Alloalcanivorax dieselolei B5: one gene and its partner. The protein of the gene in region 1 interacts with the protein of each later gene in a pairwise test. Links are inferred from orthologs where the notes say so. Each region holds a gene or a part of one and is shown in the gene's direction. Other genes may lie near its edges.

What was found.
Region 2: the proteins of B5T_RS19735 (region 1) and mrdA interact in binary tests that used the Escherichia coli proteins (3 or more experiments, as listed by UniProt). The link is inferred for Alloalcanivorax dieselolei B5 from one-to-one orthologs.

Annotation. Positions count from the first base shown.
Region 1 is NC_018691.1:4,400,859-4,410,003, forward strand. The notes cover bases 4,211-7,300. They hold B5T_RS19735 (penicillin-binding protein 1A), read left to right. Parts: upstream 4,211-4,537; coding sequence 4,538-7,063; downstream 7,064-7,300. Other genes in these bases: B5T_RS19740 (DKNYY domain-containing protein), read right to left, coding at 7,113-7,300. Outside these bases: type IV pilus secretin PilQ, read right to left, coding at 1-1,294; B5T_RS19715 (pilus assembly protein PilP), read right to left, coding at 1,315-1,848; B5T_RS19720 (type IV pilus inner membrane component PilO), read right to left, coding at 1,870-2,568; B5T_RS19725 (PilN domain-containing protein), read right to left, coding at 2,555-3,139; B5T_RS19730 (pilus assembly protein PilM), read right to left, coding at 3,136-4,203; more of B5T_RS19740, read right to left, coding at 7,301-8,498; B5T_RS19745 (DKNYY domain-containing protein), read right to left, coding at 8,716-9,145. UniProt on the Escherichia coli protein: Cell wall formation. Synthesis of cross-linked peptidoglycan from the lipid intermediates.
Region 2 is NC_018691.1:1,163,231-1,172,273, reverse strand. Bases 2,978-5,965 are described here. They hold mrdA (penicillin-binding protein 2), read left to right. Parts: upstream 2,978-3,495; coding sequence 3,496-5,436; downstream 5,437-5,965. Other genes in these bases: rodA (rod shape-determining protein RodA), read left to right, coding at 5,433-5,965; rlmH (23S rRNA (pseudouridine(1915)-N(3))-methyltransferase RlmH), read left to right, coding at 2,978-3,391. Also shown: B5T_RS05345 (class I SAM-dependent methyltransferase), read left to right, coding at 1-255; B5T_RS05340 (glutamate-5-semialdehyde dehydrogenase), read left to right, coding at 329-1,585; nadD (nicotinate-nucleotide adenylyltransferase), read left to right, coding at 1,675-2,475; rsfS (ribosome silencing factor), read left to right, coding at 2,465-2,839; more of rlmH, read left to right, coding at 2,921-2,977; more of rodA, read left to right, coding at 5,966-6,578; mltB (lytic murein transglycosylase B), read left to right, coding at 6,712-7,758; B5T_RS05305 (septal ring lytic transglycosylase RlpA family protein), read left to right, coding at 7,758-8,708; B5T_RS05300 (D-alanyl-D-alanine carboxypeptidase family protein), read left to right, coding at 8,748-9,043. UniProt on the Escherichia coli protein: Catalyzes cross-linking of the peptidoglycan cell wall. Responsible for the determination of the rod shape of the cell. Is probably required for lateral peptidoglycan synthesis and maintenance of the correct diameter during lateral and centripetal growth.

The DNA of each region.
Region 1 (9,145 bases):
CCTGCAGCTTGGCCACGGTGTCCTGGATGATCAGGGTATTGGTGCGCTGGTCCACGGACACCGAGCCGCGCTCGCTGATCAGCGCGGTGGCACCGCTTTCCCCGGTAATCAGCGTCTTCAGTTCCTCCGCGCGGGCGTAGTTGATGCTGATGAACTCCGTGCGCAACGGTGCCAGTGAGGCGATCTTCTTCTGGCTTTCCAGTTCCAGTTGTTCGCGCGCGGCGATCTCGTCCGCCGGCGCCACCAGCAGCACATTGCCCACCTTGCGCTTATCCAGCCCCTTGGTCTTGAGAATCAGATCCAGAGCCTGATCCCACGGCACGCTCTGCAGCCGCAGAGTAATCTTGCCCGCCACCGTGTCGGACGCCACCAGATTCAATTCGGTGAAATCGGCGATCAGCTGCAGCACCGAACGCACCTCGATGTCCTGGAAGTTCAGTGACAGCTTCTCTCCGGTGTACTTGAAGGACTCACGCTTCTTGCGTTCCGCTTCGCCACGGGTGAGCGGCTTGATATTGATGCTGAACTCGTTGTCCGCCTGATAGGCCAGATATTCCCAACTGCCGGTGGGTTCGATGGTGATCACCGTGCTGCCGTCATCGGTGCGGGTTTCCACATACTGCACCGGCGTGGCGAAGTCGGTGACGTCGAGACGACGCACCAGTTCATTGCCGACCCCGGCGCCGACGAAGCGCGCCTGGATACGACCGCCTTCTTCCTTCACATCCACCGGAATGGACGGTTTGGACAGCGTCACCACGACCCGGCCTTCGCCGTCACTGCCGCGACGGAAATCGATGTTGCGAATGCTCTCCTGCGCACTCTGTAACGGCGCGGCGGCGGCTTCCTGGTCCGCCCTGGCCGGATCGCTGGCCGGCGCACGGTCGCGGCCGAGCACCACCACCAGTTCCTGTCCATCCACTTCGGTGCTGTAACCGGTCAGCTGATCCAGATTGAAGATCAGCCGGGTGCGGTTCTTGGCCTCCACCACCGTGACACTGCGGGCATTGCCGGTGCCGAGATTGTGCTGACGGGTTTTCAGGGCACTGTCCGCGCCCACCAGGTCGAGAGCGATGCGGGCCGGACGTTCGATGCTGTAGCCCTTCACCTCCGGCGCGGCGCCCTCAAAGCGCACTCTCACTTCCATGCCATCCCCCGGCAGCATGTTGGCGTCGAGGGCGGTAATGGTGGCCGCCGACGCCAGTGAGGCGGTGCAGCAGGCCAGCACCGCCAGCACCCGGATTCCCCAGCGCCGGGGAGCGAATCGGTTTTTTATTGCATTGCAGATCTTCATAACAGGCTTCCCCAGCAACATTATTCGGCGATGGAAACGGCGCGGGACCGCTCCACCCAGCCGTCGTGGCCGTCAGGCACGATTTCCACCAACGACACTTCGTTATCGCGAACGGCCACCACCCGGCCGAAATTTTTCCCCAAGTAACTGCCGACCCGGATCCGGGTCACGGCCCCGGCGGGATCCTCCATCAATGCCTCCAGTGCCTTGCCGGGTTTGGTGATGGTGCCCACCATGCGCAGTGCATCCAGACTGAAACGCTCCAGGTATTCCCGTGGCCGGCTCATGTCCGGCTCGACCTTGCGGCCTTCCGGCACCTTCACCAGTTCCTGCTCCACCGGCGGCGAAAAGGGCGGCCGCAGCTTGTGGGCGCCGTAGGTAAAGGTGGCGATGGGTTTGAATTCCGGTGGCGGCTCGATACGTCCGCGTGGCCGGGCTTTGATTTCCTCGAGACGGGCATCCAACTGGCCGAGATCGGCGCCGGCGGTGCAGCCCCCGAGAGACAATAGCGCCGCCAGCAGACACGGTGCGGCGGCTAAATTACGCGCTTTCATGCTTCCCCCCTTACACCGGCTCTAGGAACGGCCGTTCCTGTTTTTCGCTTTCGCCGTTTTGCCGGCCACCTTTTTATCGCCACCGTCATCGGCGCCATCCCGCCCCGCGTAGCGATAGGTCTTGGCGGTGATCGCCAGATTCAGCAAGCCGCCGCTCTCCTCCTTGCTGCCAGGCTCCACCTTGAAGTCGTGCAAGGTGACGATCCGAGGCAGTGCCGACACGCCAGAGACGAACGCCCCGAATCCGTGGTAATCCCCGGTCACCCGGATATCGATGGGCAGTTCCGCGTAGAACTCTTTCTGCACTTCATCCTTGAGCTCGATCACCTCGAACTCGAGACCGCTGCTCAAGCCGGTGTGGGTGATGTCCTCCAGCAAACCGGGCACCTCGGTGTCGCGCGGCAACTGGTTTTTCAAGGTATCGAAGTTCTCTTCCAGCTCCACCAGCTGCTGGCGGTACTGCTCCAGGTTGTGGGCGCTGAACGCCTTCTTCTCGAAGCTGGTGAGCAGACTCTGCTCCTCCCGCTCCAGGCGCTCGTGCTGAGCTTTCAGATCCTTGATCGACAGCAGATACCCCAACAACAGCACGGCGGCGAACACCAGCACGGCGGCGCCGATCTTGATCGGCAGCGGCCAACCCCCGATGTTCTCGAAATCCAGACTGTTGATCTCGTCGATCAGCTCACGAACGTCGAGATTCTTCAGGTCAGAGGCTTTCATCGTTACTCTCCCCCTCATCCCCTTCACGGTCCGGACGCCCTTGCTTCACGGTCAGCGTGAACTGGTTGGCCTGCTGGCTGCCTTCCAGGGCGGTGACGTTGATCAGGTTGGGCTCGACGAACCAGTCGGAGCCATCCAGATTCCGCATCAGCCGCGATACCCGGTTGTTGGATTCGGCCACGCCTTTGATGGTGAAGACGTTGCCGGTGCGTTCCACCGAGCTGTAGTAGACGCCGTCCGGCAAGGTGCGGACCAACTGATCGAAAACGTAGACGATGGTGGGCCGGTTGCCCTGCAATTCCTGGATCACCTGCATCCGCGCCACCAGTTCCGCGCGGCGCGTTTCCAGTTCCTTGATTTCCTTGATCTGCTCATCGAGCTTGGCGATCTCGGTCTGAATATGGCTGTTGCGGGTCTGCTGATCGGCAATGCGATCCTCCATCACCCCTTTCCACATCCAGAACAGCAGACCCGCCAGCAACGCGGCAAAAATCAGCAAGGCGACGAATTCCTGCTGGCGCTGCTTGCGGCGCGCCTCCCGCCAGGGAAGCAGGTTAATGCTGGTGCTCATAGTTCAAAGCTCCTCAGCGCCAGGCCGCAGGCGATCATCATCGCCGGGGCGTCGTTGGCCAGGGCCCGGACGTTGACCTTGCCGGCCTTGCTCATGCCGGCGAAGGGATCGGCCAGGGAACACCCGGCGCCCACCTTGTCCTGGATCAGCGCCGGCAATCCGGCGATGGAAGCCGAACCACCGGCCAGCAGGATGTAATCCACCTGATTGAACTGGGTGGATCCATAGAAGAACTGCAGGGACCGGTTGATCTGCTGGACGATGGCGTCCTTGAACGGCTGCAACACCTCGCTCTCATAGTCCTCCGGCAATTCCCCGGTTTTCTTCGCCAGCCCGGCCTCCTCCATGGAGATGCCGTAGCGGCGCTGAATTTCCTCGGTGAGCTGCTTGCCGCCGAACAGTTGCTCGCGGGTATAGACGCTGCGCCCTTGATGAAACACATTGAGGGTGGTCATGGTGGCGCCGATATCGAACACCGCCACCGTTTCCAGCTCATCGGCGTTGGGCAGGGCGGGCGCCACCAGTTGAAAGACCCGCTCCATGGCGTAGGCCTCCACGTCCACCACCTTGGCCTGAAGGTTACCGATTTCCAGGGCATCGGCGCGCATTTCCACGTTCTCCGTACGCGACGCCACCACCAGGACTTCCACCCGGTCGGGGGTATCCTCGGTGGCGCCGAGCACCTGAAAATCCATGCGCACTTCGTCCAGGGGGAACGGGATGTACTGATCCGCCTCCACCCGCAATTGCGTTTCCATATCGTCCTCGCTGAGCGAGGCGTCCATTTCGATCACCTTGGTGATGGTGGCGGAGCCGGGCACCGCCACGGCGGCGGCCTTGACCCCCGGGCGGGCCCGGGCAACCACCCGGGCGATCACATCCCCCACCCCTTCCACATCGGTGATGTTTTTCTCCACCACGGTATTGGCCGTGAGCGGCTCGACGGCGTAGCTCTCGACCTTGAAGCGCCCCCCGGACCTGGATAGCTCCAGCAGCTTCACGGCGGTGGAACTGATATCGACCCCCAGCATGGCTTGGGCCTTTTTTCTTAGAAAAGGCAGCACAGTCTTTCGCCCCAAGAGAGTAGATTGGAAGTACTTTTTTACCCAGAAAAAGATATACTTACGTAGTTCTTATGCTGTACAACATGAGAAATTAGTAGTAGCAGAAAGGTTATTAGATCACAACAACCTTTACGCCGTATAATGACGTGCTTCACGGCTGGATGCTGTTCCCGCGCATAAACCGTCCCAGGTGACTTGGCCCGGACCGCCGAGAACATGCTCTAAGCCTTTATTCTGAATCCACATCAATTGCCACTATATGCAATCTGCCGTCCGTTGGATCCGCCCTCTCCTCCTCCTCGCCTTTGCCGCCGTCTGTGGCGCCGTCCTGGTCATGGCCGGCTCCTATCTGTACCTGGCGCCGCAACTGCCTGATGCCATTGGCATTCGCGAGGTCGAATACCAGACGCCGCTGCGTATCTACAGCAGCGACGAGAAACTCATGGCCGAATACGGCGAGAAGCGCCGCGAGCCGGTCACCTTTGACCATCTGCCGCCGCTGTTCGTCCAGGCGGTACTGGCGGCGGAAGACGAGCGCTTCTTCCGCCACGCCGGGGTGGACGTGAAAGGGCTGGCCCGGGCCGCGGTGGAGTTGATCCGCTATCGCGAGATCCGTTCCGGCGGTTCCACCATCACCATGCAGGTGGCGCGCAACTTCTTTCTCGACCGGGAACAGCGCTTCCTGCGCAAGTTCAACGAGATCGTGCTGGCCATGCAGATCGAGAACATCCTGACCAAGGAGCAGATTCTCGAGCTGTATCTCAACAAGATCTATCTGGGTCACCGCTCCTACGGCGCCCAGGCCGCGGCCAAGGTCTACTACGGCAAGGACATCGGCGAACTGACCCTGCCGCAGCTGGCGATGATCGCCGGCCTGCCGAAGGCGCCTTCCGCCTACAACCCGATCACCAACCCGGAGCGGGCGGTACAGCGCCGTAACTGGATTCTCGGCCGCATGCACGAAACCGGCGCCATTACCGAAGAGCAAATGGAACAAGCCCGGCAGGCGCCGGTGACCGCTCGCTATCACACCTCACGACCGGAAGTGGAAGGCGCCTATGTGGCGGAGATGGCGCGCCTGGCGGTGGCCGATATCATCCCCGGCGACCTCTACACCCAGGGTTTACGGGTTATCACCACGGTCGACAGCAAACGTCAGGAAGCGGCGGTACGCGCCCTGCGTGAAGGCCTGCACGAATACGATGAACGCCACGGCTATCGCGGGCCGCTGGCCGAGGTGGACACCGGCTCCCTGCCGGAGCTGACCTGGCCCCAGGGCGACGAGGCGGAGGCCGCCCCCGAGGATGAGGCGCCGCAGCCGGAGCTGGCCCGCCCGGAGGAGGAGGATCAGGAAGGCCTGGGCAACGACGTGGTCGCCTGGCTCGACACCTTCAAGGACCAGCCCGCTTACGGTCCGCTGCGCACCGCCATCGTTACCGAGATACGGGAAGACGCCGCCGCGGTGCTGTTGGGCGACGGCAAACAGGCTGTGGTGGCCTGGAAGGATATCAGTTGGGCGCGCCCGGCATTGCGCAAGGGTTATGTCGGGGAAAAACCCAAGCAGGTCGCCGATGTCCTCAAAGTCGGCAATGTCATCTACCTGCGCCCGGTGAATGACAAGAACGGCGCCCACTGGCGGCTGGCGCAACTGCCCCAGGCGCAATCCGCACTGGTGTCACTGGATCCGGAAACCGGCGCTCTGCAGGCACTGCAGGGCGGCTACAGCTTCGCCGCCTCCAACTTCAACCGGGCGATGCAGGGCCAGCGCCAGGCTGGTTCGGTGTTCAAGCCGTTTGTTTACACCGCGGCACTGGAAAACGGTTTCACCCCGGCCACCATCATCAATGACGCCCCGGTGGTCTACGACAGCGCCGAGCTGGGCAAGGCCTGGCGGCCGAAAGGCTCCAGCGGCCGCTTCTATGGCCCCACCCGCATGCGTGAAGCGCTGTACCGTTCTCTCAACCTGGTATCGATCCGCATTCTCCGCCAGGTGGGCATCGAACAGACCATGGAGACTCTGAAAGAGTTTGGCCTGCCCTATGATCGTTTCCAGAGGGACCTGTCCCTGGCCCTGGGCAGCGGATCGCTGACGCCGCTGGAATTGGCCACCGCTTACGCCATGTTCGCCAACGGCGGTTACCGGGTGGCCCCCTGGTATATTGATCGTATCGAAGACCGCGACGGCCATGTGCTGTGGCGCGCACCGGAAGTGCTGCGGTGTGATCTGCCCTGCGCCGATGAACGAGCCCGAATCGCCACCGAGGAAGCGGCCTGGGAACAACGCGAACAACTGCCCACGCTGCTGGAGCGCGAGGAAGTCAGCCTCGGCAACAACAACCGCGATGATCAGCCCCCGGAAACATTGCAACCGCCGCCGGTGCTGGCGCCCCGCACCCTGGATCCGGAGGTGGCCTGGTTGATGAACTCCATGCTGCAGGACGTGATCAAGCGCGGCACCGGCCGCCAGGCAAGCTCCCTTGGCCGCAAGGATCTGGCCGGCAAGACCGGCACCACCAACAACCATGTGGATGCCTGGTTCTCCGGCTATGCGCCGAGCCTGGTAACCACCGTGTGGGTGGGACTGGACACGCCGACCTCCCTGGGCTGGGGCGAATACGGCGGCCGTGCCGCCCTGCCGATCTGGACCAGCTACATGGGCAAGGCGCTGGATGGCGTCCCGGAAACCTCCCTGCGCCAGCCTCCGGGTATTGTCTCGGTCCGCATTGATCCGAAGAGCGGCCTGGTCGCTCGGTCCGGCAACAGCAATGCCATCTTCGAGTATTTCCGCGAAGACGACGTGCCGGAACAGGAGAGCCCCTATAACGGCGGCAGCGGCGGCAGTCCGGAACAGATTTTCTGAGCGGCCTTACGCCAGAACAAGATCGCGGTCCGTGGACCGCGATCCGTACTTAGTTTTTTAGCATTTCAACCCGGCGAAGAAACCTTCCACCTCCTTTTATGATCAGGAGCAGCACGGCAAGAAACACAAGAGTGTTCCGGGCGAAAACAGGAATGCCAACCCAATCGGGATTGCGGGTATAGGCTTCACACTCATGCCCCCTCGCCAGCGGTTGCACTTCGTCCGATTCGTCCACGCCCCATAGGGCGGCCCGATCCCCGTCGGCGGGGTTGAAAAAACGTTGGCCGTTGGATTGATACAGGTCCCCGGACACGGTTTTACCGAGCATCCGGTAATCGTGTTTTCCGATCAATTGAACGTCATCCGGGTCGGCCCCAGGCACCACTTCCAAGCCGCTGTACCAGCCGCGAAGCCCGCGAAAATAGCGCCCCTTTTTATAATCCCGGGCCGCCCAGGCATAGTACACATGCCGGTCATCCCGATAGAGCCCCCGCCCCAGCACTTCGATAGGCGCACTGGAATCCCGCCGGCACAGCGTTTTCAGTTCGTTGGTAAACGGCTGGTGGTAGTAAAACGTATCACCTTGATAAAACAGAAAGTGCCAGCCGACGCTCTTGTCCGCCACCAACACTTTGAGGCCACCCGGTACCAGGGCCTGATCGGTGTCGGACACCCGGCCTGGCAACGCCTGATCCCCCAGGAAGTAGCGCTGTCCGTCATAGCCGTAATGGGTATCGTAGAGGATATTCCTGGGCTCCCCCCACACCTCGACCAGGGTGAACCGGGCCGGGCGCGCGCCCTCCACCACCCGGCCACGGTAGTACACCCGCCGGGCATCGCGAAGATAGTGTCCTTGCGCCAGGGTCGGCGCCTCCACGCCGACCCTGCTTAACGACGGAATATCCGCACCAGAGATCCAACGCCCCTGATAGTACAGGCGCTGATCGTCATGGGCGTAATCGTTCCAGAACACCCCATCGTTCTTGAACACTCGAAAGGTACCCGGATCGGCCCCATCCAGCAGGGTGGTCCCGTAGTACACCTTATCGCCGGCGAGATAGTAGTGCGCCTCCAGGTAACGCACGCTATCCGGCGCCACGCCCGGCACCCGTTGGCCCAGCGCATAAAAGTGATCGCGGTCACGGCCCAAACCACTGTAGACATAACCCCTGCCGGTCTCCCCGGGCACCGGTTCGAAGGTATCCGCATCCGCCCCTTCCACCGGCTGATAGCCATCACCCGGGATTAGGAACCAAACCTGCCCGGCGTCATCACGGGCGTAACGGCTGCCGGGATAATCGCTGGGCTCCACTTCAGGGCCTTTCGGAGCAAGCATCAAATAGATCACCACGCCGCTGACCACACAGACCAGCAAAGCGATGATCACGGCAACTTTGCCGCCGATCAGGCGCGCCCCTCTGTTTGTGTCACCCAAACCCTCGACCCTCCGTGTGATGCCATATGCATAACTGCGAGACAGTATAAACGCCGGACAGCCGGCGTTTCCCGATAAAAAGTTCTTTGAGGAATGAGGGAGAAGGGAAGGGTTTCCTTTATCCAAAAAAACCGGAGAAAATCCCCCGGCTTTTTTTATGCTGCCCGCCGTCCCCGTTCACAACTCCGGGAAGATATCGTCCAGGGCTTTCAGCGGCTCACGAGCCGCGATCAATCATCCATTTCACCGCGCCCTTCAGATCATTGAGGAAACTCGAGCGGTTCGGGGATTCCGTATAAGCCCCACAGCGGCTGTCGTGCCGTAAGTGGCGCAGCTCACCGTTCTCGTCAAAGCCCATCAATGCCGCTTGATAGGACCCCGGCCCCTTGTGATTCAGACGAAAGAAGCGCTGACCATCGGCCTCGTACACGTCACCGCGCAGAGTGTGACCCGACCAGCGGTAACGTGCCTTTTCGATAAAACGGAACTGGTCGGGATCGACGTCCGGCACTACCGCCAAACCGCTGCTCCAACCCTGCAGCCCGCGCCCTCCGCCTCGGCTTTGCCGGTTCCAGTCCCATTCCACCCAGGCAAAGTACAGATGCCGGTCGTCACGGTAGAGCCCCTGCCCCAACGCCGCCATGGGA
Region 2 (9,043 bases), 3.2 Mb from region 1 along the record:
AACTATCCGCTCTACGCCAATCGCCGTTTCCAGCGGACCCTGAAAACCCTGGGCGGCCTGCTCGGAGTCCTGTCCCGCAGCCAGGTCAGCTTCCATTTCGATTCCGACGAGGAGAGCCGCAGCCACTTTCGCACCCTCGGTTTCCACGGCCTCGACATTCACGACCCGGCGGATTACTACCAGCAACTGCCCATTCCGCGCACCCGCCGCACCCCGATGGTACGGGTCCTGGAAGCCCGCACCGGGCCGGCGTGAAGGCGCCGGTTTCGCCGCTGTCGTCCTGCACCTATACTATGGGGCTTCCGATCGACACGGCATGACAGAACACATGGATATCCAGCAGTACATGGCCAACGTGGGCGAGCACGCCCGCGACGCCGCCCGGGCCATGGCCCGGGCCAGCGCCGGTGACAAGAACAACGCCCTGATGGCCATCGCCGGGGCGTTGCGCGAGCACCGTGACACCATTCTCGCCGCCAACCAGGGCGACCTGGCGCGGGGCCGCGACAATGGCCTGGACGCGGCCTTGCTGGATCGCCTGGAACTGACCCCGGCGCGCTTCGAGGGCATGGTGGAAGGGCTCGAGCAGGTTATCGCGCTGGCCGATCCGGTGGGAGAGATCACCGATCTGAGCTATCGTCCCTCCGGCATCCAGGTGGGCCGCATGCGCGTGCCCCTGGGCGTGATCGGCATCATTTACGAATCCCGCCCCAACGTCACCATCGACGCGGCGGCCCTGTGTCTGAAATCCGGCAACGCAGCGATTCTGCGTGGCGGTTCCGAAGCCATTGATTCCAACCAGGCCATCGCCGCCTGCCTGCGTCAGGGTCTGGCCGCCGCCGGCCTGCCGGAAACCGCGGTACAGGTACTGGAAACCACCGACCGTGCCGCCGTGGGCGAGTTGATCACCCACCCCGAATACGTGGACGTGATCGTTCCCCGCGGCGGCAAGGGCCTGATCGAGCGCATCAGCCGCGAAGCCCGGGTGCCGGTGATCAAACATCTGGACGGCAACTGCCACACCTACATCGATGTGGACGCCGATGCCGACAAGGCGATCAAAGTCGCCTACAACGCCAAGACCCAGCGCTACGGCACCTGCAACACCATGGAAACGCTGCTGGTGCACCAGGACATCGCCGCCACGGTGCTGCCGGAGCTGGCCCGGATGTACCGGGAAGAGGGTGTGGAGTTGCGTGGCTGCGAACGCACCCGGGCGCTGCTGAAAGACATTACCGCCGCCACCGAAAGCGACTGGGAAGAAGAGTATCTGGCGCCGATTCTGGCCATTCGCCTCGTCGATGATCTGGATCAGGCCATGGATCACATCCATCGCTACAGTTCCCAGCACAGCGAGGCGATCATCACCGAGAATTACACCCGGGCACGGCGTTTTCTCGCCGAAGTGGATTCCAGCTCGGTGATGGTCAACGCTTCCACTCGCTTCGCCGACGGCTTCGAATACGGCCTTGGCGCGGAGATCGGCATTTCCACCGACAAGCTCCATGCCCGGGGCCCGGTGGGTCTGGAAGGGCTGACCAGTCAAAAATGGGTGGTACTGGGCGACGGGCATGTGCGCCAGTAAGGCCGCCGTTACGATGCCGGGTTTGCCGCAGAAAACGAATCGAATTTCCGCCAACGGACATTCGCTTCCCCCGCTTGCCGGAAGACTTCATGTTTAAAGCGTCCGACGTGCGACGTCCGACATCCGAAATCAGCGGCGTGAAGCCGCTGATTCTTTTCGGTGGCACCTTCGACCCGGTTCACGGTGCTCATGTGCGCGCCGCCCTGGCCGTATCCCAGGCGCTCGGTAACGCGCCGGTGCGGTTGCTGCCCAATGCGGTACCGCCACACCGGCCCCAGCCCCTGGCGGACGCCGGCGAGCGCCTGGCCATGGTGCGTCTGGCCTGTGCCGGACATCCGGCCCTGCTGGCGGATGACTGGGAGTTGCGCCAGGCCGGCCCGTCCTACACTCATCTGACGTTGCAGCACTTTCGCCGCCTCATTGGCCGGCGGCGGCCATTGGTGTTCATGATCGGCGCCGACAGCTTCGCCAGCCTGCATCAATGGCACGGCTGGCGTCGCTTCGCCGCCTTGTGCCATCTGGCGGTGGTGCCTCGCCCCGGCGCGCCAGCACCGCTGCCGGCGGTGGAAAAGGCCTTTCCGCGGGGCCGGCCACGCCTGCTGCAGGCACTCCCGGCGGGGCGCCGGCTGATGCTGACGCATCCGCACATGGACATTTCCGCCACCGCCATCCGCGAGGCACTGGAGTACCGGGGACAATGCCGTGCCCTGACCCCGGTGGTGGAAGCGCATATCCGCCGCCATGGTTTGTATAATGTGCGGACATCCGCTGTCCCGGCGGCACCCGGAATCACCGAACCCGGCTCCGACATCGACGCCACTACCAACACCGACGTCACTACCAACACCGACGCCAATACAATGGAAACAATGAGGCCCCATGAGTTCTGATACCTCTCTGCTGGATCTGGTACTCGACGCGCTCGAAGAACTGAAAGCACGCAACGTCACCCACCTGGATGTTCGCGAGCTCACCAGTGTGGCGGACGATATGGTCATCGCCAGCGGCACCTCCAACCGCCACGTCAAAGCACTGGCGGACAACGTGGTGGAACGGGCCAAACAGGCCGGTCATCGCCCGTTGGGCACCGAAGGCGAAAAAGGGGCCGAGTGGATCCTGGTGGATCTCGGTGACGTCATCGTCCACTTGATGCTGCCCGCCACCCGCGAGTTCTACGATCTGGAACGCCTGTGGCGGAACCCGGATCACCATCCCGAGCGGGCCGGCACGCCGGCCGACAAGGATCCGGGCTGAACCGGCGAGCCGTTTCGCAGTCCCACTTGCCTGACCCGGCATCACCGAGGGCCGGGGCAGAGAGGCGCCGCAGGAGAGTCTATGCGCATCCATCTGTTTGCCGTCGGCACTCGCATGCCGGCCTGGGTCGAGCAGGGCTTCCAGGAATACCAGAAGCGGCTGCCCCCGGACATGCGCCTGCAGCTGGAGGAAATCCCGCTGCCCAAACGGGCCAAGGGCGACGTCGCCGCTTTGGTGCGGGCCGAGGGCGAGGCCATCCGCAAACGGCTGGAGAAGCTGCCCGGCGCCCGCGTGGTGGCCCTGGAGGTCACCGGCAAAGCGGTGGATACGCCCATGTTGTCACAACGTCTCGGCGAGTTGCGGGATCTGGGGCAGGATCTGGCGCTGCTGGTGGGAGGTCCGGATGGCTTGTGTGCCAGGTTGTCCGCCGCTGCCGATGAGCGCTGGTCACTGTCGGCGTTGACGCTGCCGCACCCGCTGGTACGGGTGTTGCTCGCCGAACAGCTGTATCGCGGCTGGACGCTGCTTGCCGGCCACCCCTATCATCGCTGAGCAAAACCACCCGATAATCTGGCAGCCATGCGCGATCCACATTCACATTTCGTTCCGATCACCGTGCCGCGGCGACCGGGCGCGGAACCGATCACAGGATCCACATGCGCCAACCGCTGACCCTCAAGGACCACCATCACGAGCACCGTCTGTTCAGCCTGCGGCTGCTGGTGGCGGTGGCGCTGGTGCTGGTGTTGTCGCTGGTGCTGGTCGGGCGCATGGCCTGGCTGCAGATTGCCCAGCACAGCCGGTTCACTACCCTTAGCGACAACAACCGGGTGCTGACCCAGGCGATGTCGCCGCCGCGCGGCCTGATCACCGACCGCAACGGGGAAATCCTGGCGGTGAACCGGCCGGATTTCACCCTGGAACTGGCAGTGGAGCAAAGCGCGGATCTGCACGACACCCTGAATCGCATCCGCCAGTTGATCCCGCTGACCGACGATGACCTGGAGCGGTTCGAGCGGCGCCGCACCAGCGCCCGCCGCCCGTGGGAACCGATCCCGCTGCGCGGCCGGCTCACCGAGGAGGAGATCGCCCGCATCGCGGTGCATCAACACGAGCTACCCGGGGCCCGGGTCACGGCATCGCCGGTGCGTTACTATCCTCACAGTCATCTGTTTTCCCACGTGCTCGGCTACGTCAACCGCCTCAACGCCGAGGACCTGGATAACATGACCCTGGCCGAGCAGCGCAACTACAGCGGTACTCATTATTACGGCCGCACCGGCGTGGAACGCTATTACGAACATCGGCTACACGGCCAGGTCGGCTATCGTCAGGTGGAAACCAATGCCCGCGGCCGGATCCTGCGGGTTCTGGAAGAGCAACCACCGATACCCGGTGACGATCTGCGCCTGTCCCTGGATCTGAGAGTGCAGCAGGCCGCCTATGACGCCCTCGGCGAGCGGCGCGGCGCGGTGATCGCCATTGATCCCCGCGACGGCAGCGTGCTCGCCTTCGTCAGCCGCCCCGGTTTCGATCCCAACCTGTTCGTCACCGGCATTTCCCACAAGGACTATGCCCGTTATCAGCAGGATCATGATCACCCGCTGTTCAACCGCGCCCTGCAGGGCCGTTATCCACCAGGCTCCACGGTGAAACCCATGCTCGGTCTGGCGGGCCTGGATGCCGGCGTCACCACCTGGGAGAGGACCATCCACGACCCCGGCTATTTCAGTCTCGAGGGCAATCCGCACCGCTACCGGGACTGGAAGCGCTGGGGGCATGGTCAGGTGGATATGGAAAAGGCGGTGGTGCAATCCTGTGACACCTATTTCTACGATATGGGGTTCCGGCTCGGTATCGATCGCATGCATGATTTCATGGTCGGCTTCTCCATCGGCGAGACCACCGGCATCGACCTGCTCAACGAATCCGAAGGGAATATGCCTTCCCGGGAATGGAAACGGGCCGCCCGTAACGCACCCTGGTTCCACGGCGATACCATCAACACCAGTATTGGCCAGGGCTTCATGCTCACCACCCCGCTGCAACTGGCGGTGGCCACGGCGATCCTGGCCAATGACGGCCACCAGGTGGTACCCACCCTGGCCGCCGATGAAACCCATCGGCCGCGCCGTCCGGATATCGTGCTCAAGGACCCTCAAAACTGGGAGCGCATGAAGCACGCCATGGAAGCCGTGGTCCACAGCAACCGCGGCACCGGCCGTGTCATGGCCAAGGACGCCCGCTATCATATGGGCGCCAAAAGCGGCACCGCTCAGGTGTTTTCGGTTGGCCAGGAAGAAACCTATAACGAGGAAGAATTGGCGGAACGCATGCTCGACCATGCTCTGATCGTATCCTTCGCGCCGGTTGAAAACCCGGCCATCGCCGTGGCGGTGATGGTGGAGAATGGCCGTCATGGCGGTTCCGTGGCCGGCCCGGTGGCTCGTCAGGTGATGGACGCCTGGCTGCTGGACGAGGACGGTAATCTGAGTGTTCCGGAGCCGCTGGCGCGGCCGCCCATACAGAATGCGCTGCCCGCACCGGCCAATACCACCGCCGCCACCGCCCACTCGACCAGGACGGCCGCCCAATGAGTCAAGTCGATCCGGTCAGAACCACCGACAACGGCGGCCATGCCATCTTCCGCACCCCGGTGGCCACGCGCCTGCATCTGGACCCACCGCTGCTGGCGGCCCTTCTGTTGACCATGCTGGGCGGCCTGGCGGTCCTCTACAGCGCCAGCGGCGGCAGCCTGGACACGGTGGTCCGCCAGGCCATCCGCTTCGGCGGCGGTTTGCTGGTGATGCTGGTGCTGGCGCAACTGCCACCGAGAACGTTCCGTTTCTGGGCACCCCTGGTGTACTGCGTCGGCCTGGTCCTGCTGGCACTGGTGATTCTGGTAGGCACCGAGGCGAAGGGGGCCCAGCGCTGGCTGAGCCTGCCCGGCATCGGCCGTTTTCAGCCCGCGGAACTGATGAAACTGGCGGTGCCGGCCATGGTCGCCTGGTTCTTCAGCGACCGCACTTTGCCGCCGTCAAAACGTAATGTGCTTGGCGCGCTGGTCCTCATCTTTCTACCCACAGTGCTGATCGCCATGCAACCGGATCTGGGCACCGCCCTTCTGATTGCCGCCGCCGGCCTGGTGGTCCTGTTCATGGCGGGGCTGTCCTGGCGGCTGATCGGGCTGGCGGTGCTGGTGCTGGTGGTGGCCGCGCCCCTGATGTATTTCTTCGTTCTGCACGACTACCAGCGCACCCGGGTGGACACCTTCCTGAATCCGGAGGCCGACCCGCGTGGAGCCGGCTGGAACATCATCCAGTCGAAGACCGCCATCGGCTCCGGCGGCATCGGCGGCAAGGGCTGGCAGGACGGCACCCAGTCGCGGCTGGACTTCCTGCCGGAGTCCCACACCGATTTCATTCTCGCCGTGCTCGGTGAAGAGTTCGGGCTGATCGGATTCCTGCTGTTACTGGCGGTCTATCTGGTAATCATCGGGCGCGGCTTCTTTATCAGCTGGCAAGCTCAGGAGACCTTCAGCCGATTGCTGGCGGCGGCACTGACCATGACCTTTTTCATCTACGTGTTTGTCAACGTGGGCATGGTGTCCGGCCTGCTGCCGGTGGTGGGGGTACCGCTGCCGCTGGTCAGTTATGGCGGCACTTCGATTGTTACCCTGCTGGCCAGTTTCGGCATGCTGATGTCGATCCATACCCACCGGCGCTTCATCAACTTCTGAACCGGCGGCGGATTCCATGGTCAGCACTTAGAGCCTGTCGCCAGCGCGGCGCGCGCCGCGATCATGGTTTAACCTTGCCGACCCCGATATTATGGCTCCCAGCCCCATCCCCCCTGTTTTTATGGAGAAACTCATGGGTGTAAGACTGTCCGCCCTGCTCACCCCCTTTGTTTTCCTCACCGCTGTTTTCCCCATGGCCACGGCTTTCGCCGAAGAGCAAGGCTATGCCCATCACCCCAAGGCGGAAGCCCTGATCCAGGAAGTGGTGAAAAAAGGAGTGGACGAAAAACGGGCCCGCGAACTGCTCTCCCAGGCCCGGCGGCAGGACAAGATCCTCGAATCCATCGCGCGCCCGGCGGAACACACCATGACCTGGGCCCGTTATCAGAAAATCTTTTTACAGCAGGAACGGGTCGACGCCGGCGTCGCCTTCGCCAGGGAAAACCAGCAGGAACTGGCCCGGGCCGAGGCCGAATATGGCGTACCCCGTGAAATCATCCTCGCCATCATCGGCGTGGAGACCTACTACGGCCGTCATAAAGGCACCTACCGGGTGTTGGACGCCTTGACCACCCTGGGCTTCGATTATCCACCACGGGCGTCCTTCTTCCGCGGCCAGTTGGTGGCCCTGATGGAGATGGAAAACCAGGCCCATATCGACGCCAGCGAGATCACCGGTTCCTACGCCGGCGCCATGGGCCTGGCTCAGTTCATTCCCACCAGCTACCAGGCCTACGCGGTGGACTATGATCAAGATGGCGTCACCGATCTGGTCAACAGCCCCGCCGACGCCATCGGCAGTGTTGCAAATTATTTCCACCGTCATCATTGGCAGCCGGGCTTCCCGGTAGCCGCCCGCGCCAGAATCGAAGGTCAGGGCTATGAGGCGTTGGCGGAAAAAGGCTACAAGCCGTCCTTCAGTCTCGCTACGGCCCGGAAAAACGGCGTAGTGGCAGTGAGCTGCCAGGATGATACCCTCGGCAGCGAATACTGCTTTGATCTGGCGGATGACACCCAGGTGGCGCTGCTGGACCTGACCGGTGAAAAAGGACACGAATTCTGGATGGTGACGCGCAACTTTTACGTGATCACTCGATACAACCACAGCGAACTTTACGCCATGGCGGTGCTGCAGCTGTCCCGGCAGCTGGCCCATGCGCTGGAAGAGGACCGGTCTTGATGCGTGGCCTTCTGATCAGTGCCTTGGCCCTGGCTCTGGGTGCCTGTAGCCTGACCCCGCCGGCGACCACGCCGGACGCTCCAGCCGGCCCTCCAAAAAAGAGTAGCGGTGATGCCTCCCCGGCCCAGCCCCCTGCCCGCGACCCCGCCGGCGCACCGGGCTCGGACCGTTATGCCCATAGCACCGACAGTCCGCCGCCCGCCGAGGATCGCAGCAGTATAGAGCGGATACCGGAGCCGGTTCCCAAATCCGAGCCGCCGAGCCGTTACGGCAATCCGGCCACCTACTCCGTGTGGGGACAGACCTATCATGTGTTGCCGTCCTCCGAGGGCTACCATGAGGAAGGGCTGGCGTCCTGGTATGGACGCAAGTTTCACGGTTATCGGACTTCCAGCGGTGAACCCTATGACATGTACCGGTTCACCGCCGCCCACCGCACCCTGCCGCTGCCTACTTATGTCCGCGTCACCAATCTGGATAACAACAAGCAGTTGGTGGTGCGGGTGAACGACCGCGGCCCCTTCCATTCCGACCGCATCATCGATCTGTCCTGGGCCGCCGCGGTTCGTCTCGGCATCGAGCAGAACGGCACCGGCCACGTGCGGGTGGAAGCGCTGACACCGGAGGAACGCCCCGGCGGCCGTCGTCAGGGCACCGTGCCCACCGCGGTACGGGCAGCACTGGACAGCCCGCCGCCGGAGGCCGGTAAAAACCAGGCCCGATCCGGAGATCTCTATCTCCAGGCCGGCGCCTTCCGTGCCCTGGATGGCGCCCGCGATCTGGAACGCCAGTTGCGCGACCGGCTGAAGTTGCCGGTGACCGTGCGCAAATTGGAGGACAGCGCCTACTACAAGGTGTGGTTGGGCCCCTTTGCTAGCCTGGACGACCAGGAACAGGCGCGCCAGGCATGCCAGCAGGCCGGCTTCGGCACCCCGATGCCGGTTCGCTAAGGCCGGATTCGACAAGAAGTACCTAACAGGCAGGAAACCATGACTCAGAGAATTGCCCTTCGCGATATCTTCTTTTTATTCGCCGCCGCCTGTCTTGCGCTGCTGCCGCTGACCGGGCAGGCTCAAAGCACCGTGCCACGCGCGCCTTCGGTGGAAGCCCGCAGCTATATTTTGATGGACGCCCGCAGCGGCCACATCATCGTCCAGCACAACGCCGATCAGACCATGCCCCCGGCCAGTCTGACCAAGATGATGACCGCCTATATCGCCGAGCGGGAGATTCAGTCCGGCAATATTTCGCTTCAGGACCAGGCACCGGTCAGCGTCAAGGCCTG